Regions from separate parts of the Streptomyces sp. NPDC025273 genome, predicted to be linked through region 4. Evidence: riboswitches for the same ligand, from Rfam matches in the RefSeq annotation. Region 4 holds a riboswitch; each other region holds the start of a gene.
What was found. Region 4 has a riboswitch for cyclic di-AMP ahead of AB0F38_RS14635 (LysM peptidoglycan-binding domain-containing protein). Riboswitches for the same ligand answer to the same signal wherever they lie in the genome.

Region 1 (5,192 bases), on a different contig from region 4:
GCCCCCGTCGGCCACGGCCCCGCGCAGCCAGGCGATCTCGCCGTCGTCGGGGCCCCCCTCCCCGCCGAATCCCGTGTGCTGGACGGCCGCCGCCGCGGTGAACTCCGCGTCGGTGACCGGTTCGGCGACCCGGAGTCCGTCCACCGGCTTGGGCGCGAGGAGCTCGTCCGGGGTGCAGGCGAGCACCGGGGCATGGTTCTCCACGGTGAAACCGGCGGCCAGCAGCGCCGGTTCGACCTCGGGAGCCCAGGAGGGCAGGTACTCCAGGCGGGGCAGCCGGTCCCGCTCGCGGAACGCCGCGACGAGCTCGGCGACGTCCTGGCCGGTCGGTTCCGCACCCCGGTCCGGGATGGCGTAGTTGGCGAACTTCAGCTCCCAGCCCGGGTCGTGACGCACCGTGAACGGGCCCACCCGGTAGTGGTCGGGGGAGCGGAGCGTGAGCGCACGGGCGTAATTCTGGACGTCTGTGTCCACGGGCACGGTGGAGCCTTCTCTCTCGCGGGTTCCGGGCACTGCCGGCCGGTCGGCGCGGAGCCTACGCCACCCGGGTCGCTCCCGAGAAAGGCATTTCGCTGATCGGCGCGATGCGGACCGGTGCGCCCGGACGCGGGGCGTGGATCATCTGGCCGCCGCCGATGTAGAGCCCGACGTGGGTGATTCCGGAGTAGAAGAACACCAGGTCCCCGGGGGCCAGTTCGGAGCGAGAGACGCGCCGGCCCGCGTTGATCTGGGTGTACGTGGTGCGGGGCAGCGAGACGCCCGCGGCACGCCAGGCGGCCTGGGTCAGGCCGGAGCAGTCGAAGGAGGCGGGGCCGGTGGCGCCCCAGACGTACGGCTTGCCCAGTGCCTGGTACGCGAAGGCGACGGCCCGCGCCGCACGGGCGTTGGGGGCGGCGACGGAGCCGCGCGTGGTGCTGCGGTCGGCGCGCACGGCCGGGCCGCCGTGCCCGGCGTCGGCGGAGCGCTCGTAGTCGGCGCGCTGGGCCGCGGTCAGGGTGGCCAGGAGCCGCTGGGCGTCGGCCAGCTTCGTGCGGACCGCGTCCTTGTGCTTCTTCAGGTCGGCCTGGCGGGAGGCGAGGACGGCGAGCTCGTCCTCGGCCCGGGCGCGCAGCCGGGCCACCTCGCTGATCTGCCGGCGTACGCCGTTGACCGCGCCGGCCTGGCGATCACCGGCCCGCTCCAGGAACGCGGCCCGCTCCAGGTACTCGTCGGGGTCGGAGGAGAGCGCCAGCCGGACGGCGGGGTCGATGCCGCCGCTGCGGTACTGCGCCGCGGCGAACGAACCGAGCGCGTCGCGGGCGGCGTTGAGGCGGCCGGTCCTGCGTGCGGCCTCGTCGCGCAGCGTGTCGAGGGACTTCGCTGACGCGGTCGCCTTCTCCTTCGCGCCGTTGTACTTCTCGGTCGCGACCTCGGCATCGTGGTAGAGCCGGTCCACCTTGGCCCTGACCTGGGCCGGGGAGAGCTGGGGCTCGGCCTGGGCGGCACCTTCGAGGGCGGTCGCGGTCGCCGCCCCGGCGAGGGCCAGGGTGGCTGCGGTCCGGGCAGCAGGCCCGGTGAACAGGCGCTGCTTGGGCTTGCGGTGAGCGGCTTTGCGATGGGCGGCCACGAGGGCGTGGGTCCTTCCGTTCGACTGCCCGCCGGGGGGTACCGGCCGGCCCGCCGAGGGTCCCCGGCGAGCCACCGAAGGGGGAGTGGCCCACCGCCGGATGTCCTGGCGGGGCGACCGGGGTACCGCCGGGTACGGGGGCGGCGGTGGGGAATCGGTCACCTGGGAGGGACGCTAGACCCGAGGCGCGAGTAAGAGGCGTAATGACAGCTATTGCCTCAATGTGACGTTTCGTTTTCTCGGAGTGATCGGAAAGATCGACCGGAGTCCGGCAATTCGCACCAGGTGTGAGTGAGCTCGTAGGGAAGTCCTACCTGGCCGAAGAGTGGTGATATGCCCGCGGCTAGGCTGCGGCCATGGACGTACTCATCAATGTCTTCGTGGCCCTGCACATCATCGGTATCGCCTCCCTGCTGGGCGGCTTCCTGACCCAGATGAAGGCCATGGGGGCGGGCACGGCACGCTTCGTGCCCGCCATGCTGCACGGTGCGCTGACCATGCTGGTCACGGGCGTCGCCCTCGTCGGGCTCGACCAGGCCGACGACCGGACGGTGAACAACGTCAAGATCGGCATCAAGCTGATGGTCCTGATCGTGATCCTGGCGCTCGTGTACGTGAGGCGGGACGAGGAGAAGGCCGGCAAGGGCGAGTTCGCCGCCGTCGGAGGGCTGACGGTCGCCAACGTCTTCATCGCCACGCTCTGGACCTGAGCCGGCTCCCGTACCCGCCTGTCTCTCCGCGGGGCGGGCGTACGGCCCCGTACGCCCGCCCTCCGTGCGTCCGTGCGCTATGCCGGGCGCACGCTGCCGTAGATCGGCATGGAGTAGATCGACTCCTCACGGACGTTCGTGCCGGGCTTCGGAGCGTGGATCATCATGCCGTCGCCCTTGTAGATGCCGACGTGGCTGATGTCGTCGTAGAAGAAGACCAGGTCCCCCGGCTGCAGATCCGCCGTGGCCACCCGGGTGCCGACCTCCACCTGGTCCCAGGTCGTCCGGGGCAGGGTGACGTCCGCGGCCCTCCAGGCGGCCTGGGTGAGGCCTGAGCAGTCGTACGAGGCCGGGCCCGTCGCCCCCCAGACGTACGGCTTGCCGATCTGGGCCCGGGCGAAGGCCAGGACCTTGTCGGCCTTGGACGCGTAGCCGCTGTCGGAGCCCGTCTCGTCACCCGTTCCGGTGCCGGGGCCCGCCTCCTCCTTCGGGGCCGCCTCCTCGGCGGCCCGGTCGGCCTCCGCCTTCGCGGCGGCCTGCTGACGCGCGAGCTCCTCCGCCTTGCGCTCGGCCTCCGCCGCCTTCTCGCGCTCCAGCTCCGCGAGGCGTGCCTTCTCCTCGGTGGTCAGCTTCGACAGCAGTGAGCGCGCCTCGGTGAGCTTGCTCTGCACCTGTTGCTTGCTGGTGCGGAGCGTCGCCTGCGACTCGGTCAGCGTCTCCAGGCTCTTCGTCGCCTCGACCCGCTTCGCCGCCGCCTCGTTCTGCTGCGTACGGAAGTCGGCGACCGCCTTCTGCTGCCGGCTGGTCATCCGCGCCATCAGCTGGTCCTGGTCGAAGTACGCCTGCGGGTCGTCCGCGAGGAAGAACGTCGCCGTCGGGGCGATCGCGCCGCCCCGGTACTGGGCGGCCGCGTAGTGGCCCAGCTCCCGGCGCGTCTCGTTGAGCTTGTCGGCCCGCTCGGCCGCGGCCTCCAGCAGCACGTCGACCTCGGAGCGCTGCTGTGCGGACGCGGTCTTCGCCTTGTTGTACTGCTGCGTCGCCGTGCCCGCCTGGCGGTACAGGTCGTCGACCTTCTTCCGCACTTCCTCGATGCTGGGCCTGGGCGCAGCCGGGGCGGCCGTCGCGCTCTGCGTCGAGAGCAGGGTGACGGAGGCCAGTGCCGCCGTCGTGAGGCCGACGGCAGGGGTGGTGGTGCGCACCCGCGTGCGCGGCTTGCGATGCGATGCCAAGACCGGCATCTCCTTCCGTGGACCGCCTACCGGGTTAGCTGTCGGGTTCGGGCGGAACGGAAGGCTGCCCTACGGTCCTGGGGAACGGACCGATTCACCCCGGTACTGCGTGTGGGTCCCCGGTTCCGGCTCCCTCGAGGTCGGCACGGATTCGGCGGGGGTGCCCGCGCGGCGTGGGTCGCCTCAGAGGGGTACGGGTCACCCGTCGGAGCACGCTAGCCAACCCGTGGTGTCCCTGTGAAGGTTGATGTTCGATATGCCCGATACATTTCCGTGACCTCTCCGGACCGACGGTCCGCCGGGCGGTGACGGGCCCCGGATTCCTACGCACCGTGGGCGGCCCGTCTCCGTACGCGCACGGATCGGGCCCTCGTGCGGAATGCGGCCCCGGGCTGTCGGTCCGGCGGCCTAGACTCGTGAGGCGATGAGCAGCCTCTTTGACGACAGTTTCCTGACCGGCCTCCAGCAAGCGGACGAAGGCCCCCCGCCGCCCCCCGAGGACCACGCGCCCGAGGCGGTGCCGGAGGGTCTCTTCGAGGACGTCTTCGACACGCCTCCGCCGCCGCGTGACGCGTACTACCGCGACGGCGCCCCGCGCCCCGTGGTCGACCCCGCCGCGCTGCTCGACGGGCTGAACACCGAGCAGCGCGCCGCCGTCGTGCACGCCGGTTCCCCGCTGCTCATCGTGGCCGGGGCGGGCTCGGGCAAGACCCGGGTGCTGACCCACCGGATCGCGCACCTGCTGGCCGAGCGCGGGGTGCACCCGGGCCAGATCCTGGCGATCACCTTCACCAACAAGGCCGCCGGCGAGATGAAGGAACGCGTCGAGCAGCTCGTCGGCCCGCGTGCCCACGCCATGTGGGTCATGACCTTCCACAGCGCCTGCGTACGGATCCTGCGCCGCGAGTCGAAGCTCCTCGGCTTCACCTCGTCGTTCTCGATCTACGACGCCGCCGACTCCAAGCGGCTGATGGCGCTGGTCTGCCGCGATCTGGACCTCGACCCGAAGCGCTACCCGCCGAAGTCGTTCACGGCGAAGGTCTCGAACCTGAAGAACGAGCTGATCGACGAGGAGACCTTCGCCGGCCAGGCGTCCGACGGCTTCGAGAAGACGCTGGCGCAGGCCTACGCGCTCTACCAGGCGCGGCTGCGCGAGGCCAACGCGCTGGACTTCGACGACATCATCATGACGACGGTCCACCTGCTCCAGGCGTTCCCCGACGTCGCCGAGCACTACCGCCGCCGCTTCCGGCACGTCATGGTCGACGAGTACCAGGACACCAACCACGCGCAGTACACCCTCGTACGCGAGCTGGTGGGCCCGGCGGGCGAGGCCGACGCCCCGGGCGAGCTGTGCGTCGTCGGCGACGCGGACCAGTCGATCTACGCCTTCCGCGGTGCGACCATCCGCAACATCCTCCAGTTCGAGGAGGACTACCCGGACGCCACGACGATCATGCTGGAGCAGAACTACCGCTCCACGCAGACGATCCTGTCCGCGGCCAACGCCGTCATCGAGCGCAACGAGAGCCGCCGCCCCAAGAACCTCTGGACGAACGCGGGCGCCGGTACCCGGATCACCGGCTACGTCGCCGACACCGAGCACGACGAGGCGCAGTTCGTTGCCGACGAGATCGACCGGCTGAC
Region 2 (5,192 bases), on a different contig from region 4:
CGCCAGCGGGGGCTGCGTACGCTCTCCGACGAGCTTCCCCTGTACGCGTCGGCCGGCTGGCTGACACCCACCGAGCCGCTCGCGCTGGCCTCCATGCGGGCGCGGGGCGTGGCCCGCGACATGGCCAGGCACTGGCACGGCCACCCGGACCGGGCCCGGGGCAGGGCCGCGGCCCGCGCGGTCGCGGAGTACGAGGTGTTCGCCACGTCACTGGCCGTACTGCGCCGCGGGGCACGCCGCGACGGGCCGGGCCCGGACTTCGCGGTACGGGAGCGGGAGCTTCTGCACCACCTCTGGCGGCGCCGGGACATCGCCGGCCCGGCCCTGACGTACGCGGCCCATGCGACGGGCCGCGTCCGTGCCCACCGCTCGCCGGCGGCCCCGTTCCCCCGCCAGGTCCCCTGCTACGGCGCACCACATCCGCAGCAGCAAGCTCCGCACCGGCACTACGGCGGCTACAACCCGTACCTCCAGCCGGGTGCGCGGCAACCGGGCACCGGCAACGGGCCACTGCCGCCCGGGTAGCCGAGGGCCCGCGTCGAGGACGGGCCCGAAGAGAGGCTGTCGACGCCCCGTACCTCCGCGCAGCCGCTGCGGTCGGGCCGACGCTTCGGTGAGCTCCGCCGGCCGCCGCTCGCCCGGCCGGGGCGACTGTTCCGTCGAGCCGCCCCGCGCGCGGACAGACCGGCAGCCCTGACGTCGGGGGGTGTGCGTCAGGGCTGCCGGGGTTCAGGTACGCCGTTCGGGCGCGGGGCTCAGATCGTCAGGCCCTTGCTGCGCAGCCAGTTCATGGGGTCGATGGCCGAGCCGTCCGCGGTGTGGACCTCCAGGTGGAGGTGGGGACCGGTCGAATTCCCGGTGGAGCCCACACGGCCGATGGTGTCGCCCGTGTTGACCTTCTGACCGGCGGTCACGTTCATCGAGGACTGGTGGGAGTACGAGACCTCCGTGCCGTCGTCGAGCTCCAGGACCGTGTGGTAACCGTACGAGCCGGACCAGCCGGCCGACTTCACCGTGCCACTGTGCACGGCCTTGATCGGGGTACCGGTCGGAGCCGCGAAGTCCAGCCCGGTGTGGTAACCGGAGGACCACATCGAACCGGCCTGGCCGTAGGTCGTGGTGATCGTGTACGAGGACGTCGGGAGGGCGTAGCTGGCGGCGAGCTTGGCGAGACGCTCGGCCTCGGCCTTCGCCGCCGCCCTCTCCTCGGCCGCCTTCTTCTCGGCTGCGGCCTCTGCCTCGGCCTTGCTCTGCTGCTTGGCGGCCAGGGCCGCGGCCTGCTCGGCGGCGGCCTTCTCCTCCGCGGCCTTGGCCTCGGCATCGGCTCCGGCCTGCTGCTGCTCGGCCTGCTGGAGGATGCGGGCGCGCAGCGCCTCACCGGCGTCGGTGGCGCCCTGCTCGGCCTCGGCGGCCGTGATGCCGGCGGTGGTGAGCGGCGAGGAGTCGGCGGCCGTCCCGGTGTCCGCGTCGGAGTCGTCGGACATGAAAGCACTCACACCGGGAAGGGACTTGGTGTCAGGCAGATTGTCCGCGATGGAATCGGGAAGAGAGATGGAGACCGGCGGCTTGCTCTGTGCCGTGGCCATGCCACCCGCACCGACGGCCGCGATGACGCCGACGCCGAGGACGGTGGAGCTACGGGCGAGACCGCGCTGCTTGGCTACGCGGTGCCTGCCGCGAACGGGACGTATGGACTCCTCGGTGGGATTCCATTCCTCCCAGGTCCTCTCCTCGCCACCGACGATGTCGGTCCTGAAGGATGCCGGGGCCTCGGGGACAGGCTGATTGGACGCCACGTGGGCGCACTCCTTTCCTTCCTTCTCGCCTACCGGGTTAGCTGACGGGTTCGGAGCAGGAAGGTCTCCTACGGGCCCCTTCGTCTCTCACGAGACACAGGTGCCCGATTCACCCCATGTAGGTGGTTCCCCGGTTCCCTTGCGGAATTCGGCGCTCGCGCACGGTGCCGCCTCTTGCGACGACTGGGACAACCGCGCTGCGTTATCGAACGTTAATAGACACCGGGGCCCGATTCCAAGCCGTTCCGACTGATCGTTCGTCACTCCGGCCTGGACTTCAGGGCAGGAAACGGTCGCAAACGGGCCAGTTGCGTATTCCCGGTCCGGTCACAAATTTCTGACGGTATGTCAAATGTTATGCGGAGTGGCACGCAGCGACTACGGACAGTCGCGACGGTCATCCACTGCCACGCCCCACGATCCTCACCGTCGTCCGCCGCTCCGGCTGCCCCCGCGCGGGCCGGCCCACGGCGAGCAGCGCCATGTCGTCGGTCGAGTGGCCCCCGGTGTGCAGCCGTACGTCGTCGGTGAGTGCGGAGAGCAGCTCCTCGGGCCCCGGGAAGATCCGGCCGCGCAGCCGGGCAGCCGGGTCGTAGAAGACCCCGTCCGCGCCCCTCGCCTCGGAGAGGCCGTCGGTGAAGACCAGGAGCGTCGCCCCGGCCGGCAGCTCCCACTCGTCCGAGCGGTCCGGCCACACCCCCAGGTCCATCCCGATCGGCAGCGCGGGCACGGTCGGCGCCAGCACCTCGAGCGCCCCGTCCGCGTGCAGCAGGATCGGCTCGGGGTGACCGCGGTTCACGATCCGCACCGTGCCCGATCCCGCCGGAATCTCGGCGAGCACGGCGGTGACGAACCCCTCCATGGAATCGAGCCCGCCGCGCCGGCTCGATTCCCGCGCCAGCGCCCGCTCCAGCCGCTGCGCCACCCCCTCCAGCGACAGCTCCTGCTCGGCCGCCTCCCGGAAGGCCCCGATCACCACCGCCACCGCCTCCACGGCGTCCAGCCCCTTGCCCCGGACGTCCCCGACGACCAACCGCACCCCGTGCGGGGTGTCCGCGACGGCGAACAGGTCACCGCCGACGAACTCGTCCGCCTGCGCCGCCTCGTACCGCGCCGCGACCAGCAGACCGCCGATCCGGTCGTCCGGCGTCGGGAGCACCGCGCGCATCGCGGTCTCCGCGATGACCCTGGCCGAGGCCAACTGCTCGTTGCTGCGCCGTACGACACCGTTGATGACCAGGGCGAGCGCGGAGACCGTGATCACGGTGAGCAGATCGGTGACCGGCACGACCTCGGTGATCAGACCGTCCGAGAGCCGGATCACGAGGACGGCGAGGACGGCGGCCACACCGGTACGGACGGTGCTGGCCAGCGAGAAGAACGGGGCGGCGATCAGCGGGGCCGCCGCGAAGAGCGGAACGGCGGTGACGGCGGGCGGAGTCACGAGGTCGAAGACGATCCCGCCCCCGATCATCAGGGCGGGCAGCGCACGCACGAACCGCCGGGCGCCGATGCCCCCGTCGGCTCCGCCTCGTCGGCTGTCCCGCTTCCCCACCTGTGCACTCCTGCCCGGTCCGCCCACGGCTGCGGACGGTACCGCGCTCCATCCGGGCCGGCCGGAGCCGCGCCGTGCGGCGACCGGTCATCGGCCGAAGGGAGGAGCGCGCCGGAGCCCCGTCGTCCGGAGGTCAGTCGGATAGCCGGCGCTGCGCGTAGATCGTCAGTGCATCCCGTACGAAGACGGCGGTGCCGTCTCCGTACCGATCGTAGTTCTTCCCGAAGCGCGGATCGGCGACATATATCTCGGCGAGGCCGGTCACGTACGACCGGGTGACCGTCGTGGTGCCCGAAAGCCACGCGCAGTGGCGCCGTGCGATGTCCTGCGCCTCCTGGCCGCCCGCTTCCCGGCCTGCTTCCCGGGCCGCCCCGTAGTCCCGCGCGATCGCGTCGTGCACGCCCTGGAAGTCGGCACGCTCCCCGTGGCTCAGCGCGCGCCACCACCGGTCGCCCTCCTCGTACGCGGCCCGGCCCCAGCGCTCGGTGACCTCCTGCTCGTACACCGTGTGGTCGAAGCCGTCGAACACTTCTCCCGCCATGAGCTCTTCTCCCTTCTCGGTCCTGTGGAGAGTGGTCCGCACCGAGGCGATCTGCCGCCCGACGCGCTCCCGCTCCTGCTCCAGCAGGCGCAGATGGGTCCGCAGCGCCGCAGAGGTGTCCCGCTGCCCCTCCAGTACGTCCTTGATGGCGGGCAGCGGGAGCCCCAGCTCCCGCAGCAGCAGGATGCGCTGCAGCCGGACGAGGGCGCCCTGGTCGTAGTAGCGGTAGCCGTTGGCACCCGTACGGCTCGGCACGAGGAGACCGAGATCTCCGTAGTGCCGGAGCGTTCGGCTCGTGGTGCCGGCTTCCCTGGCGATTTCCTGGATGGACCACTCCATGCCGGAAACGCTAGATGTTTACGTAGCGTCAAGGTCAAGCGGGAAAGTGGCACGGGCACGACCGCGCACGCACATGACAGAGGCCCGGATCCTTGGAAGGATCCGGGCCTCTGTCTTCAGTAGCGGGGACAGGATTTGAACCTGCGACCTCTGGGTTATGAGCCCAGCGAGCTACCGAGCTGCTCCACCCCGCGTCGTTGTGATGGCAACTCTACGGCATCACGGACGGTGCCTCGACCAATTACCGCCGACGGCACTCCCGCGCCCGGCGCGGACCCGCATCCACCGCCCGGATCGGATGCGTCAACACCGTGTGCGCACAGGGCAGTTGCCGTGCGCGGTGCAGCACCCAGGGATGTTTGCGCATCCCCTGGCCTGCGGTCGGGATACCGGACAGCGCCCCGGTCGGAAGGCCTGATCCCCGGCTCACCCCGGGCCGGCCCCCATCGCGGGCGTCCCCCGGCCCCGCCCCGGGGCACCTGCCGTCCCGCACCCGCCCGCCGCGATTGCGAGGCGCCCGGAGCAGCGGGACGCTTGAAGCACCCAGCCCTTCGGTGTTCGGTCCCGTCTGCGGCACCCATCGGTGCCGGCCGTAGACGCAAGCAACCGCCTCACTCGATGCCGTGGGCAGAGGAGGCCGGGCGCGCTTTCGGCAAGGAGACGCCATGGACAGCACCACACTCGAAACGATGCGGACCGATCTGCGCGGCCCCGTCATCGGCCCCGAGGACCGGGAGTACGCAGAGGCCCGCACGATCTACAACGCCATGATCGACAAGAAGCCGGCCGCCGTCGTCCGCTGCCACGACACGGCGGACGTCATGGCGGCCGTGGACTTCGTCCGCGACCACGGCCTGGAGGTCGCCGTCCTGGGCGGCGGACACAGCGGTCCCGGCCTCTGCCTCTCCGAGGACGCCGTGACGATCGACCTCTCACCCATGCGCGGCGTACGCGTCGACCC
Region 3 (5,192 bases), on a different contig from region 4:
CGTGACGGGTGTCGAAGCCGGTGGTGACCATGACGGTGCCGACCACCCGCGTCAGTTCGGCGACCGCGCGCTCGAAGCGCTCCGCGACGTCGTCCGGGTCGGAGCCGGGCCGGATGATGTCGTTGCCGCCCGCGCAGAAGCTCACCAGATCCGGTGCCAGCTCCTTGGCGCGGGGGACCTGTTCCTCGACTATCTGGTCGAGGAGGCGTCCGCGTACGGCGAGATTGGCGTACCGGAAGTTCCCGTGCGGGCCGGCCGCCGCCGCGGGGACCGTGAGCTGGTCCGCGAGGATGACCGCGAACCGGTCGGCCCAGCCGAGGGGTCTCCCGTCGGGGCCGGGGTCCCCGACACCTTCGGTGAAGCTGTCGCCAATCGCTGCGTACGACCCGATGATGCCTCGTCGTGTGTTTCTCGAATCGTCTGCCACAAGCGCATATCCTGCACCTTCGAATGTGACCTACGCGACCGTAATACAGGGTTGACGGGTGGTGAGAAAGACCACCCGGTCAGGTTTTGGTAAAGCCGGAACAGAAGAGGGGCGGCGCGCCGCCGCGCACCGCCCCTTTTCTCCGCGTCACATGAGGACACTCATGCCGGACGCCTGCCCGGAGACGCTCAGATGGAGACCCCGTGCGAGCGCAGGTAGGCGATCGGGTCGACGTCGGAGCCGTAGCTCGGGCCGGTGCGGACCTCGAAGTGGAGGTGCGGGCCGGTGGAGTTGCCGGTGGAGCCGGAGAGGCCGATCTGCTGGCCGCCGGTGACGGTCTGGCCGGCGGAGACGCCGAGCGACGACAGGTGGGCGTACTGGGAGTACATGCCGTCGCTGTGCTGGATGACGACCTCGTTTCCGTACGAACCGCTCCAGCCGGCCGAGACCACGGTGCCCGGGCCGATGGACCGGATGCTGGTGCCGGAGGCGGCCTGGAAGTCGGATCCCGTGTGGTAGCCGCTGGACCAGCTGGCACCGGAGGCGCGGTACGGGGTGGTGACGTTGGCACCGGCGACCGGGGAGGCCCAGCCGGAGCTGTTGCCCTCGGAAGCAGCGGTGGAGTCGGCGGCGTTGGCGACCGTCGTCGTCTTCCTCTCGGCCGGGGCGGTCGGCTCGGGAGCCGGCTCGGCCTTCGAGGGCGCGGCCTTGGAGGGGGCGGCCTTCGGCGCGGACTGCGTGGCCGGACCGGACGCCTTGGCGCCGAGGGTCAGCTTCATGCCCGGGAAGATCAGGCTCGGGTTGTCGCCGACGACCTCGCGGTTGTCCTTGTACAGCTTCTCCCAGCCGCCCTTGAGCTTCTGGTCTGCCGCGATCTTCGACAGGTAGTCGCCCGGGACCACGGAGTACGTCTTCGGGGCGCTCTGCTTCTTCGCCACCGAGGCGGCGGGCGTGCTGTGCGCCGCAGCGGCGGCGGACTTGGCGGCAGGCGCGGCCTGGTCCGCCGCGTGCGCGCCGGTGGCGCCGATCAGCGGAAGAGCGAGAACGGCGCCGCCGGTCCCGACGGCGAGGACACCGCGGGAGATCGGGCCGGTCCTGGTACGACGGTGCTTACCCTTTGCGGGCATGGGGAATTCCTCTCCGGCGCCTACGAGGTGAGCTGTCGGATTCGGGCTGGAGATGCCCGGTCGCGCTGGACGCGACTTGACCCCGAGCCGTTCCGGATCACTCCGGTCGGCGGCTTACCTGGTTCCCCCGCTCCTGCCACACGTTGGTCGGTGCGGATTCCGGGCGGCGGCAGGATTAGGCGTTCCGTCCGGATTGACCGTGACCGTAAGCGAGCCAGGACGCCGGGAACAAGCCGTCGGTTGCGAACCGGAATCCGCTCCGCATTTCCCGACCGGAATTCCGGTCACACTCCGTGGATTACGGATCTTGGCTTTCCGCGCAGAGTCCGGAATACCCGCATCCGATTCCGCCACACACCGTCACGGATATGATCCCGCTCACCTGCCGCCCACCATCTCCCGCACAAGCAGGGCATGTTCCGCTAAATACGCCAATCCGGACATCACGCCGCTTCCCTCCCTTTTGAGCCGAGCCGAAAACGGGACGAAGGCCGAGACGGTTGCCCGATGAATGCATGTCGTATCGTCGCGAGCGTGCCCTCGTCGGCGAGCGGCGCCGACGCCAGACACTCCAGGAGTCCTTGTGACGCAACTGCCAGAGGTTCCGTCGACCGACACCGAGCTGACCGGTGTCCGCAATTTCCGCGATGTGGGCGGGCTCCCGACCGTGGACGGCCGGAAGGTGCGGCACGGGCGCCTCTACCGCAGTGGACACCTGGCGCACGCCACCGAGGCCGACGCCGCCTTCCTCGCCGGCCTCGGCCTGCACACGGTCTTCGACTTCCGCAACGCGGCGGACCACAAGCTCGACGGCCACGACGTGGAACTGCCCGGCGTCCGGAATGTGAGCATTCCGCTCTCCGACCCGGCCGACGGCGCCGAGTTCTGGCGGCTCGTGCGCGACGGGAACATCCAGCAGTTGCGTTCGATCCTCGCCGACGGCAAGGGGACGGACCGCATGATCGCCTCGTACCGGTCGATCATCAGGGACCGTACGGCCGAGCACAGCCGGGTGCTGCACGCGCTGGCCGAGGACAGCGTGCCCGCGCTGATGCACTGCGCCGCGGGCAAGGACAGGGCCGGCCTCTCGATCGCGGTCTCACTGCTGGCCGTCGGCGTCGAGAGGGAAGCCATCGAGGCCGACTACCTGAAGTCCGACCACGCGCACCGCCGCTACAGGGTGCGGCGCAGCGACACCTCGTCGGCGGGGATGTCGGACGAGGTGATGGAGCTGCTCAATCCGCTGTTCGCCGCGCACTCCGACTACCTCGACGCCGCTTTCACGACGATCGAGGAGACCTGGGGCAGCACGGACCGCTACCTCTCCGAGGGTCTGAGGCTCACCCCCGTGACCCGCGAGAGGCTGCGCGAGCGTCTCGTCGAGGACGCCTAGGACCGGCGCGGCGGGTCAGCCCTTCGCCGTGCGCGGCCGGCCGTCGCCGGGGGCCGAGCGGGTCAGCCCTTGCCCGCCACGGTGAACAGGATGAAGAGGAAGGCCGCGATGACGTGCCCCGCCACCAGGTACGCGAAGAGCCGGATGACCACACCGCGGGGCATCTTCCGCTCCTGCGAGTCCGCGCCCTTCTCCCTGCGCGGGGTGAGCGGGTCGTAGTCTGTTGAATCGGACATGACAGTCCTCTCTTTCGACCGCTCGGGCCGAGGTGGACGAAGGGGGTGCGGGACGATGGGGCGGGCGGGGTTCACACGCGGTGGACCTCGTCGCCCAGACAGAGTTCGGCGGCGGGACTCTGCAACAGCGTGTGGACGAACAGCAGCCGCACGCCTCCGCGGTCGAGCGCGGCGATCCGGTGCGGAGTGAGTGAGTCGTAGTGCGCGCTGTCACCGGCCTCGAGGTCGTGCACGGTCTCCCCCAGGACCACCCGCAACCGCCCGTCGAGGACGTACAGCCATTCCTCTCCGGGATGAACACGCACGAGATCGCTCTGGGCTCCGTACGGGACGCTCACCCGCAGCGCCTGCATGGCGCGGCCCGGTGCGCCGGCCTGGTGGTACAGCCAGCCGTCGGCCTCCGTGCCCGTGGAGGCGGCAGTGCCGGTGGAGGCGGCAGTGCCGGAACCCCCTGGGGAGGGGGGCCTCCCGAACGTCCTCCCCGAGGAGCCACCCACGGCACCGCCGCGGACGATCGCGTCACGTTCGGGCGGCATCTCGCCGAGGAGCTCGGAGACCGTCGTACCGTAGATGCGGGCGAGTCCGAGCAGCATGGGCAGCGAGGGCTGCCTGCGGCCCGTCTCGAGCCGGGAGAGGTGCGCCGGGGAGAGCCCGGCCCGCCCGGCGGCGGTCTCCAGGGTGAGACCTCGGTCGCGACGCAGGTCGCGCAGGCGTGGCGCGACCCCCGGCAGCTCGTCGGCCACCCCTCCTTCGGGAGGATTCATACCTCCATTGAGCCAGGATCTTTCCTCTCAGGCAAATTTCTTACCCCAGAGGCAAAACATCCGGTGCTCAGCGGTGGGCGACCGCCTGCTTCACCAACGTCCTGCCGAAGTCCCACATCAGCCCGCCCCCGCTGTGCGCGTCGTCCATGACGGCCGTGAAGGCGGTCACGAAGCGGTCCACCTCCCGCTCGCCGATGACCAGCGGCGGGATCAGCTTGATCACCTCCAGATGATCGCCGGAGACCTGCGTGAGGATCCGGTGCTTCTGCAGCAGCGGAACCACCACCATCTGCGCGAAGAGCCCTTTCCGGGCCGCCTGCAGCATCGTCCAACGGCTACGGAGTTTCAGCGAGGAGGGCCGGCCGAACTCGATGCCGATCATCAGCCCCCGCCCGCGGACCTCGTGGAGCAGCTCGTAGTGGCCGACGAGTGCCGCGAGCCGTTCCCGCAGGAGGTCTCCGGTGCGGCGGGCGTTCGCGACGGTCTCCTCGTCCTCCATCACGGCGAGCACCGCGAGTCCGGCCGCCATGGCCTGGGCGTTCGACCCGAAGCTCGCGGAGTGGACGAGGACGCGGTCCATGGAGGAGTAGACCCGCTTGAAGATCCAGTCCTTTCCGAGCGTCGCCCCGACCGGCACGTAGCCGCCGGAGAGCGCCTTGGCCACACAGACCAGATCGGGCTCGACGCCCTCCTCGTGCTGGTAGGCGTAGAAGTCCCCGGTCCTGCCGAGCCCGGTCTGCACCTCGTCGGCGATGAGCACCGCCTTGTGCCGGTGCAGCAGCTCCTGCGCGGCCCGCAGGAAGCCGGGAGGCGAGGCCTGGACCCCCTTGCCCTGGATCGGCTCGACGACCAGAGCGGCCACGTCGCCGCGCTTCAGCTCGCGTCGCAGGGCGTCGAGGTCGCCGAGCGGGATCTCCGTATCGGGGAGCAGGGGCGCGAAGCCGTCCCGGAAGCCGGACTCGCCGTTGACCGAGAGCGAGCCGGTGGTCAGCCCGTGGAAGGCGTGCGCGCAGTACAGGACGCGCGGCTTCCCGGTGGCGTACCGGGCGAATTTGAGCGCGGTCTCGACCGCCTCGGTCCCGCTGTTCCCGAAGAACACCCGGTCCAGATGCGGGCTGTGCGCCAGCAGCCGCTCGGCCAGCAGTCCGGGCAGCGGCTGGCAGTCGAAGCGGGTGAGGTCGGCGAGCGAGGCGTCGAGTACGTCGTGCAGCGCCTTGCGCACGACGGGGTGGTGCCTGCCGAGCC
Region 4 (5,192 bases):
CACCGAGCCTCACCGCGGTGACGATGCCCGGGAAGGCGTTGCGCGCGGAGGTGTACGAGACCTCCTCCTCGCCGGTGCCCGCCTGGGCGACCTCGACGGAGAACGCGGCCAGATCACGGCCGTCGACGAGCCGGCGCCCGCTCTCGTCGCGATGGGTCGCGACCCGGCCGGCGTCCGCCCAGCGGCGGGCGGTGTCGGGGCTGACGCCGAGGAGACGCGCCGCCTGCCCGATCGTGTAGGACTGCATGTGCCACACCTTAGGCGCAGGGAGTTCTGCCCCGCAGAGGGGCTGCCCGGCAACCGTACGGTGGGGCGGTCCGCGACGGCGATGGCCTTCGACTCGTCGCTCCGACGATCCCGAAGGCGTCCCGGGCTGCGCTCCGCAGGACGGGACGGCCCGGCGGGATTCCGCCAAGTCCGATCGTCCGTCGGAGCCGTAGTCGCCCTCCTGGATCCCTCCGGCCCCTGCCGGACCGGCCGCCACCGGAAGCGGAATCACCACCACCACGTCCACCTGGAGCGGGTCGCGGACGGGCGGAGCGGGGCGGAACCCCCGGCGGCGGGAGTGGGGCCATCTCGGCCATCGCCGCGTCGGTTGCTTGACCGGGACCGGCCGGACGGATTGCCTGAACGCCCTCAGGACGGCTTCGGACGAGGGAGAGGGCTCATGGAACCGGCTGACGTATCAGAGGTGTTGAGCTACCCGATCTCCGGCCCCACGGCCCTGGGGCCCCCGGCGGAATGGACGAGTCTCCGGCAGCAGTGTCCAGTGGCCAGGGTGAAGCTGCCCAGCGGTGACGAGGCGTCACTGCTGACCCGGTACGAGGACGTCAAACAGGTCCTGTCCGACCCCCGGTTCTCCCGGCTGCTGAACGCCGACGACGCGGCCCGGATCTCCGACAGCGAATCCGGCGGCGTGTTCAACGAGGGCATGGTCACCGCGCTTCCCCAGGAAGGGGAGGAGCATCAGCGGTGGCGTCGGTCGGTGGTCAAGTGGTTCACCGCCAAGCGCATGGCCGCGCTGCGGCCCGGCATCGAGGCGATGACCGAGCGGCTGATCGACGACATGCTGGAACACGGGCACCCCGCGGACCTCAAGTCGTCGCTGGCGTTCCCGCTGCCGGTGTGGGTCATCTGCGACCTGCTGGGTGTGCCGGACTCGGACCGGGAGAGATTCGCCCACTGGTCCGACAGCGTTCTCAACCTCAATCGCTACACCCAAAGAGAAGTCGCCGCGTCGCAGGCCGAGTTCGACGACTACATGAGCGGTCACATCGACGCCAAGCGGGCCAGGCCCGCCGACGACCTGCTCAGCTCCCTGATCGGATCCGGGCAGGCCGGGGGCGGCGGGATGCCGGACCGGGAGCTGGTTGCCACCGGGCAGGCGCTGCTGGTCGCCGGCCATGAGACGACCGCCAACATGATTGCCAAGATGGTGGCCATGCTGCTCGTCGACCGGAGCCGCTGGGAGCGGCTGCTGGCCGACCGGTCGCTGGTGCGCTCGACGGTGGAGGAGGCGCTGCGTTTCGACGCCAACCCCGGAATCGGTATGCCGCGGTACATCGGTGAGGACACCGCGGTGGGCGGGGCGGTACTGCCACGCGGAACGACCGTGCTGTGCAGCATGGCCGCGGCCAACCGCGACGGGACCGTGTTCGACGGTGCCGAGGACATGATGCTCGACCGCACGCCCAACGCTCACCTGGCGTTCGGCGCCGGTGCCCACTCCTGTCTCGGACAGGCCCTGGCCCGCACGGAGCTGCAGACGGTGCTGGACGTGCTCCTTCGCCGGCTCCCCTCCCTGGAACTCGCGGTTCCCGCAGAAGGCCTGCGCCGGCTGGAGGGGCTGATCGTCGGCGGGCTGGCCGAGGTGCCGGTCAGATGGTGAGCGCGGCGGGCCGTCACCGGAAGCGGACGCAGAACGAGCGGACCCGAGCGCGGCAGGCGCGCTCAGGCCCACCGGCACCGGCCCAGAGGCATCCGTGAACGTCACCGTCGACCAGGACGTCTGTTGCGGCGCGGGCCGGTGCGTGCTGGTCGCACCGGATGTGTTCGACCAGCGGGAGGACGACGGAATCGTCGTCCTCCTCGACGCCGCACCACCGGCCCGCCTGCACACCGCGGTCCGCGAGTCGGCCGAGGTGTGCCCCGCGGCCGCCATCGGCCTGGACGAGGCCGAGGCCACGTGAACCAGCCCCCATCCGTCCTGGTCGTCGGAGCCTCCGCGGCGGACTGACCACAGCCGCGGCGCCCGGAATCCCGCACCGGCGCCACCGAGCAGGCCCGGCGCCGGCGACTCTTCCCGGACACCAGCACGGCCCCACCCCGCCCGCGGGGGTGTTCCGGGCCGGCCGGTGTGATGTTCGCGGCCCGCCGGTCGCTGGGCCTGAGGGAGGAACAGGTCCTTCCACGGGACAGGCGGGGAGTCGCTGGTGTGGGGACGGAGCGTGAGCGGCCGGAATCCGGGGCACGGATGCGCGTTACGAGGTGTGCGCGTACGGGGAGGCGGCCGGTGATCCCCCGGCCCATCGAGGCACTGGAGCGCTTGCTGCCGACGACGTACGGCACCGACGAGCAGGTCGACTGGGCCGTCGCGGAAGCACGGTGGGGGGCCTGTTTCCCCGCCGACTACAAGGCTTTCATGAGGGCCTACGGGGAGGGGTCGGTCGACGACGTGATCGTCGTGCACCGGCCGCTGCCCGCGGACGCGCCGGACGGGTGCCGCCCGGCCGATGCCATGGCCGACGGGACCGGTGCCGTCCGCGAGGTGTGGCGGGTGGAGGCCGACGAGGTCTGGGCCGATCCTGCGGGGACGGATCTGGTGCTCGATCCCGGTGCGCTGCTCGCCTGGGGTACGACCACCGAGGCGGACATCCTCTGCTGGCTGACGACGGACGAGGACCCCGACCGCTGGCCCGTGGTGGTCTGCGGCCGGCACACCGTGCCGACCTTCGCGGTGTACCGCTTCGGGATGGCCGAGTTCCTCCGGAGGCTGCTGGCCGGCAGCTTCGAGTCCGTCCCCCTCAGCGTGGACGGGATGAGGGGGCGCCAGTCGCACGCGTTCGTGAGCCGGGTCGTCCAGCGGGCCCGACGCAGGGCGGGCCTCGACCCCTGGACCGGCGAACTTCCGGCCGGCTGAGGCGACGGCGCCACGATGCTCGTGTGGTGGCGCGGCGTGGACGCACGGTCGGGGAGGCGCGCAGGCAGGGCGACGCCCCGTGCGGTGTGCGCCGGGCTCAGTGCGGCCTCCAGGTGAACTTGCCGCCGCCCACCCACCGGACCGCCGCCGGGTCGTCGAGGTCATGGACCCTGATGCCGGCAGCCCGCGCGATGAACAGCACGTCCGTCATCGAGGTCGCCCGGCCGGCCATCTCTCCGTCGATCTCCATGATGCGGAACGGCGGATCGCCGGGCTGGACGGGCAGGACGGTGATCCGCGGGTTCGTGGGGTGAGGGCGTGCGCTGTCGGTCATGCGCTGATCGATTCCACGCGGCTGCCGCTGATATGCCCTGAAACGTACCAATGAGCCGTATGCCCGATTTAGTGAGTTATCAGTAATTCATCCCGTAATTCATAAAAGGCCATTTCGTGCGACCCGAGTGGTTTCAGGTGGTCGCAAATCGCCCTTTTCGGACCCCGTGACCAGGGTCACTCCCGCGGGTCCCGGACGCATCGACATGTCGACCGGTTCCCTTGCGCGCCAAGAAGGTTGGCATCGTGGGTGTGGGGTTGATTACATGAATTCCGATGGATCGATCTTGCAAGTGAATTGTGATCACGAATTCGGGGCTTGTTCCTTTCGCTATTCCTCGCCTACGGTCACCCTCACTCCGGATGGAACGCCGAATCCTGCCGCCGTCCGGGAACCCGACCACATCTCGTACGGCAGGAGCGGGGGACCCAGGTAAGTGCCGATCCGGTACCCGGAGCGGCTCGGGGTGAAGTCGCATGCACACGCGGCCGGGCATCTCCAGCCCGAACCCGACAGCTCACTTCGCAGGCGGCGGAGAGGAATTCACCATGCCCGCAAAGGGTAAGCACCGTCGTTTCAGGACCAGTTCGCTGACCCGCGGCATCATCGCCGTGAGCACGGGCGGAGCTGCTCTCGCCCTTCCCGTGATCGGCGCGACCGGAGCCTTCGCCGCACCGGCGCAGCCGGTCGCCGTCGAAAAGGTGACCACGTCGACTGCCGTATCAGGCAAGGCGATTGCCGCGCAGAAGTCCGCGCCCGTCACCTATTCCGTGATCATTGGCGATTCCCTTTCCAAGATCGCGCGTGAGCATTCCGTCGAAGGCGGCTGGAAGGCGCTGTACGCCGACAACCGAAAGGCCGTCGGCGGAAACCCCGACCTCATTCACGCCGGTCTGAAGCTGACGATCGGTGCGAAGGCCGAGAGCAAGTCGGCGGACAAGGCCGGAACGGCGGACAAGGCCGAATCCAAGGCGTCCGCCTCCGCCGAGCGGAGTGCCGACCGTGCCGACCGCTCGGACCGCACCGGCACCGCGCTCGCCGCGCAGGGCGCGCCCGCGGCGGCGCCGGCCGCCGCTCCCGCCGCGTACACGAACGACCTCGACGGCTGGATCAAGGAGTCGCTGGCGGTCATGGCCGAGCACGGCATCCCGGGCAGCTACGACGGCATCCACCGCAACATCATGCGTGAGTCCTCGGGCAACCCGATGGCCATCAACAACTGGGACTCGAACGCCGCCGCGGGCATCCCGTCCAAGGGCCTGCTGCAGGTGATCGACCCGACCTTCCAGGCCTACCACGTGCCCGGTACGTCGATGGACAGCTACGACCCGGTCGCCAACATCACGGCCGCGTGCAACTACGCCGCCGACCGGTACGGCTCGATCGACAACGTGTTCGGCGCCTACTGAGGCTCCGCCGTGTGACAGCGGAGCACCGACGACGGGTGGTGCGGGTTCGGAAGAACCCGCACCACCCGTCGTTCGTGTCCGGCGCGGCGGCGGCGGCGATCGGTCGGCATGCGGCACGAGCCTGCCGCGGGTGCGGGGGTGTCGGTGTTCCCCGGGCCGCGGCCCCGCACCGCGGCTTCCCCGCCCGTGCCGACGGGGGCAACCATGCCTGGGGGCGGGGGAGTTGCTCGTGATCGTCGTGGCGTGAGCGACGGGGAACTCCGGTCGGCCGCTCGTGCGGGTGCCTGCCGTGCGCCGGGCATGTCCGTCG

Region 1: another riboswitch for cyclic di-AMP. It lies ahead of AB0F38_RS19165 (C40 family peptidase); the one in region 4 lies ahead of AB0F38_RS14635 (LysM peptidoglycan-binding domain-containing protein).
Region 2: another riboswitch for cyclic di-AMP. It lies ahead of AB0F38_RS28340 (M23 family metallopeptidase); the one in region 4 lies ahead of AB0F38_RS14635 (LysM peptidoglycan-binding domain-containing protein).
Region 3: another riboswitch for cyclic di-AMP. It lies ahead of AB0F38_RS20300 (LysM peptidoglycan-binding domain-containing M23 family metallopeptidase); the one in region 4 lies ahead of AB0F38_RS14635 (LysM peptidoglycan-binding domain-containing protein).

Annotation. Positions count from the first base shown of each region.
Region 1 covers NZ_JBEZYP010000010.1:259,773-264,964, reverse strand. The annotation lists gene AB0F38_RS19180 (GNAT family N-acetyltransferase) at 1-480, opposite strand, end outside; gene AB0F38_RS19175 (C40 family peptidase) at 536-1,606, opposite strand; gene AB0F38_RS19170 (hypothetical protein) at 1,963-2,316, shown strand; gene AB0F38_RS19165 (C40 family peptidase) at 2,394-3,554, opposite strand; cyclic di-AMP (ydaO/yuaA leader) riboswitch at 3,553-3,712, opposite strand; gene pcrA (DNA helicase PcrA) at 3,970-5,192, shown strand, end outside.
Region 2 covers NZ_JBEZYP010000023.1:65,728-70,919, reverse strand. The annotation lists gene AB0F38_RS28345 (PrsW family intramembrane metalloprotease) at 1-525, shown strand, start outside; gene AB0F38_RS28340 (M23 family metallopeptidase) at 756-1,796, opposite strand; cyclic di-AMP (ydaO/yuaA leader) riboswitch at 1,808-1,960, opposite strand; gene AB0F38_RS28335 (PP2C family protein-serine/threonine phosphatase) at 2,194-3,351, opposite strand; gene AB0F38_RS28330 (MerR family transcriptional regulator) at 3,485-4,231, opposite strand; tRNA gene AB0F38_RS28325 (tRNA-Met) at 4,352-4,425, opposite strand; gene AB0F38_RS28320 (FAD-binding oxidoreductase) at 4,897-5,192, shown strand, end outside.
Region 3 covers NZ_JBEZYP010000012.1:16,166-21,357, forward strand. The annotation lists gene AB0F38_RS20295 (SGNH/GDSL hydrolase family protein) at 1-427, opposite strand, end outside; gene AB0F38_RS20300 (LysM peptidoglycan-binding domain-containing M23 family metallopeptidase) at 616-1,554, opposite strand; cyclic di-AMP (ydaO/yuaA leader) riboswitch at 1,559-1,730, opposite strand; gene AB0F38_RS20305 (tyrosine-protein phosphatase) at 2,138-2,947, shown strand; gene AB0F38_RS20310 (DUF6126 family protein) at 3,010-3,183, opposite strand; gene AB0F38_RS20315 (XRE family transcriptional regulator) at 3,255-3,947, opposite strand; gene AB0F38_RS20320 (aspartate aminotransferase family protein) at 4,015-5,192, opposite strand, start outside.
Region 4 covers NZ_JBEZYP010000007.1:162,397-167,588, reverse strand. The annotation lists gene AB0F38_RS14660 (helix-turn-helix transcriptional regulator) at 1-247, opposite strand, end outside; gene AB0F38_RS14655 (cytochrome P450) at 668-1,888, shown strand; gene AB0F38_RS14650 (ferredoxin) at 1,983-2,189, shown strand; gene AB0F38_RS14645 (SMI1/KNR4 family protein) at 2,513-3,139, shown strand; gene AB0F38_RS14640 (hypothetical protein) at 3,237-3,473, opposite strand; cyclic di-AMP (ydaO/yuaA leader) riboswitch at 3,832-4,017, shown strand; gene AB0F38_RS14635 (LysM peptidoglycan-binding domain-containing protein) at 4,022-4,882, shown strand.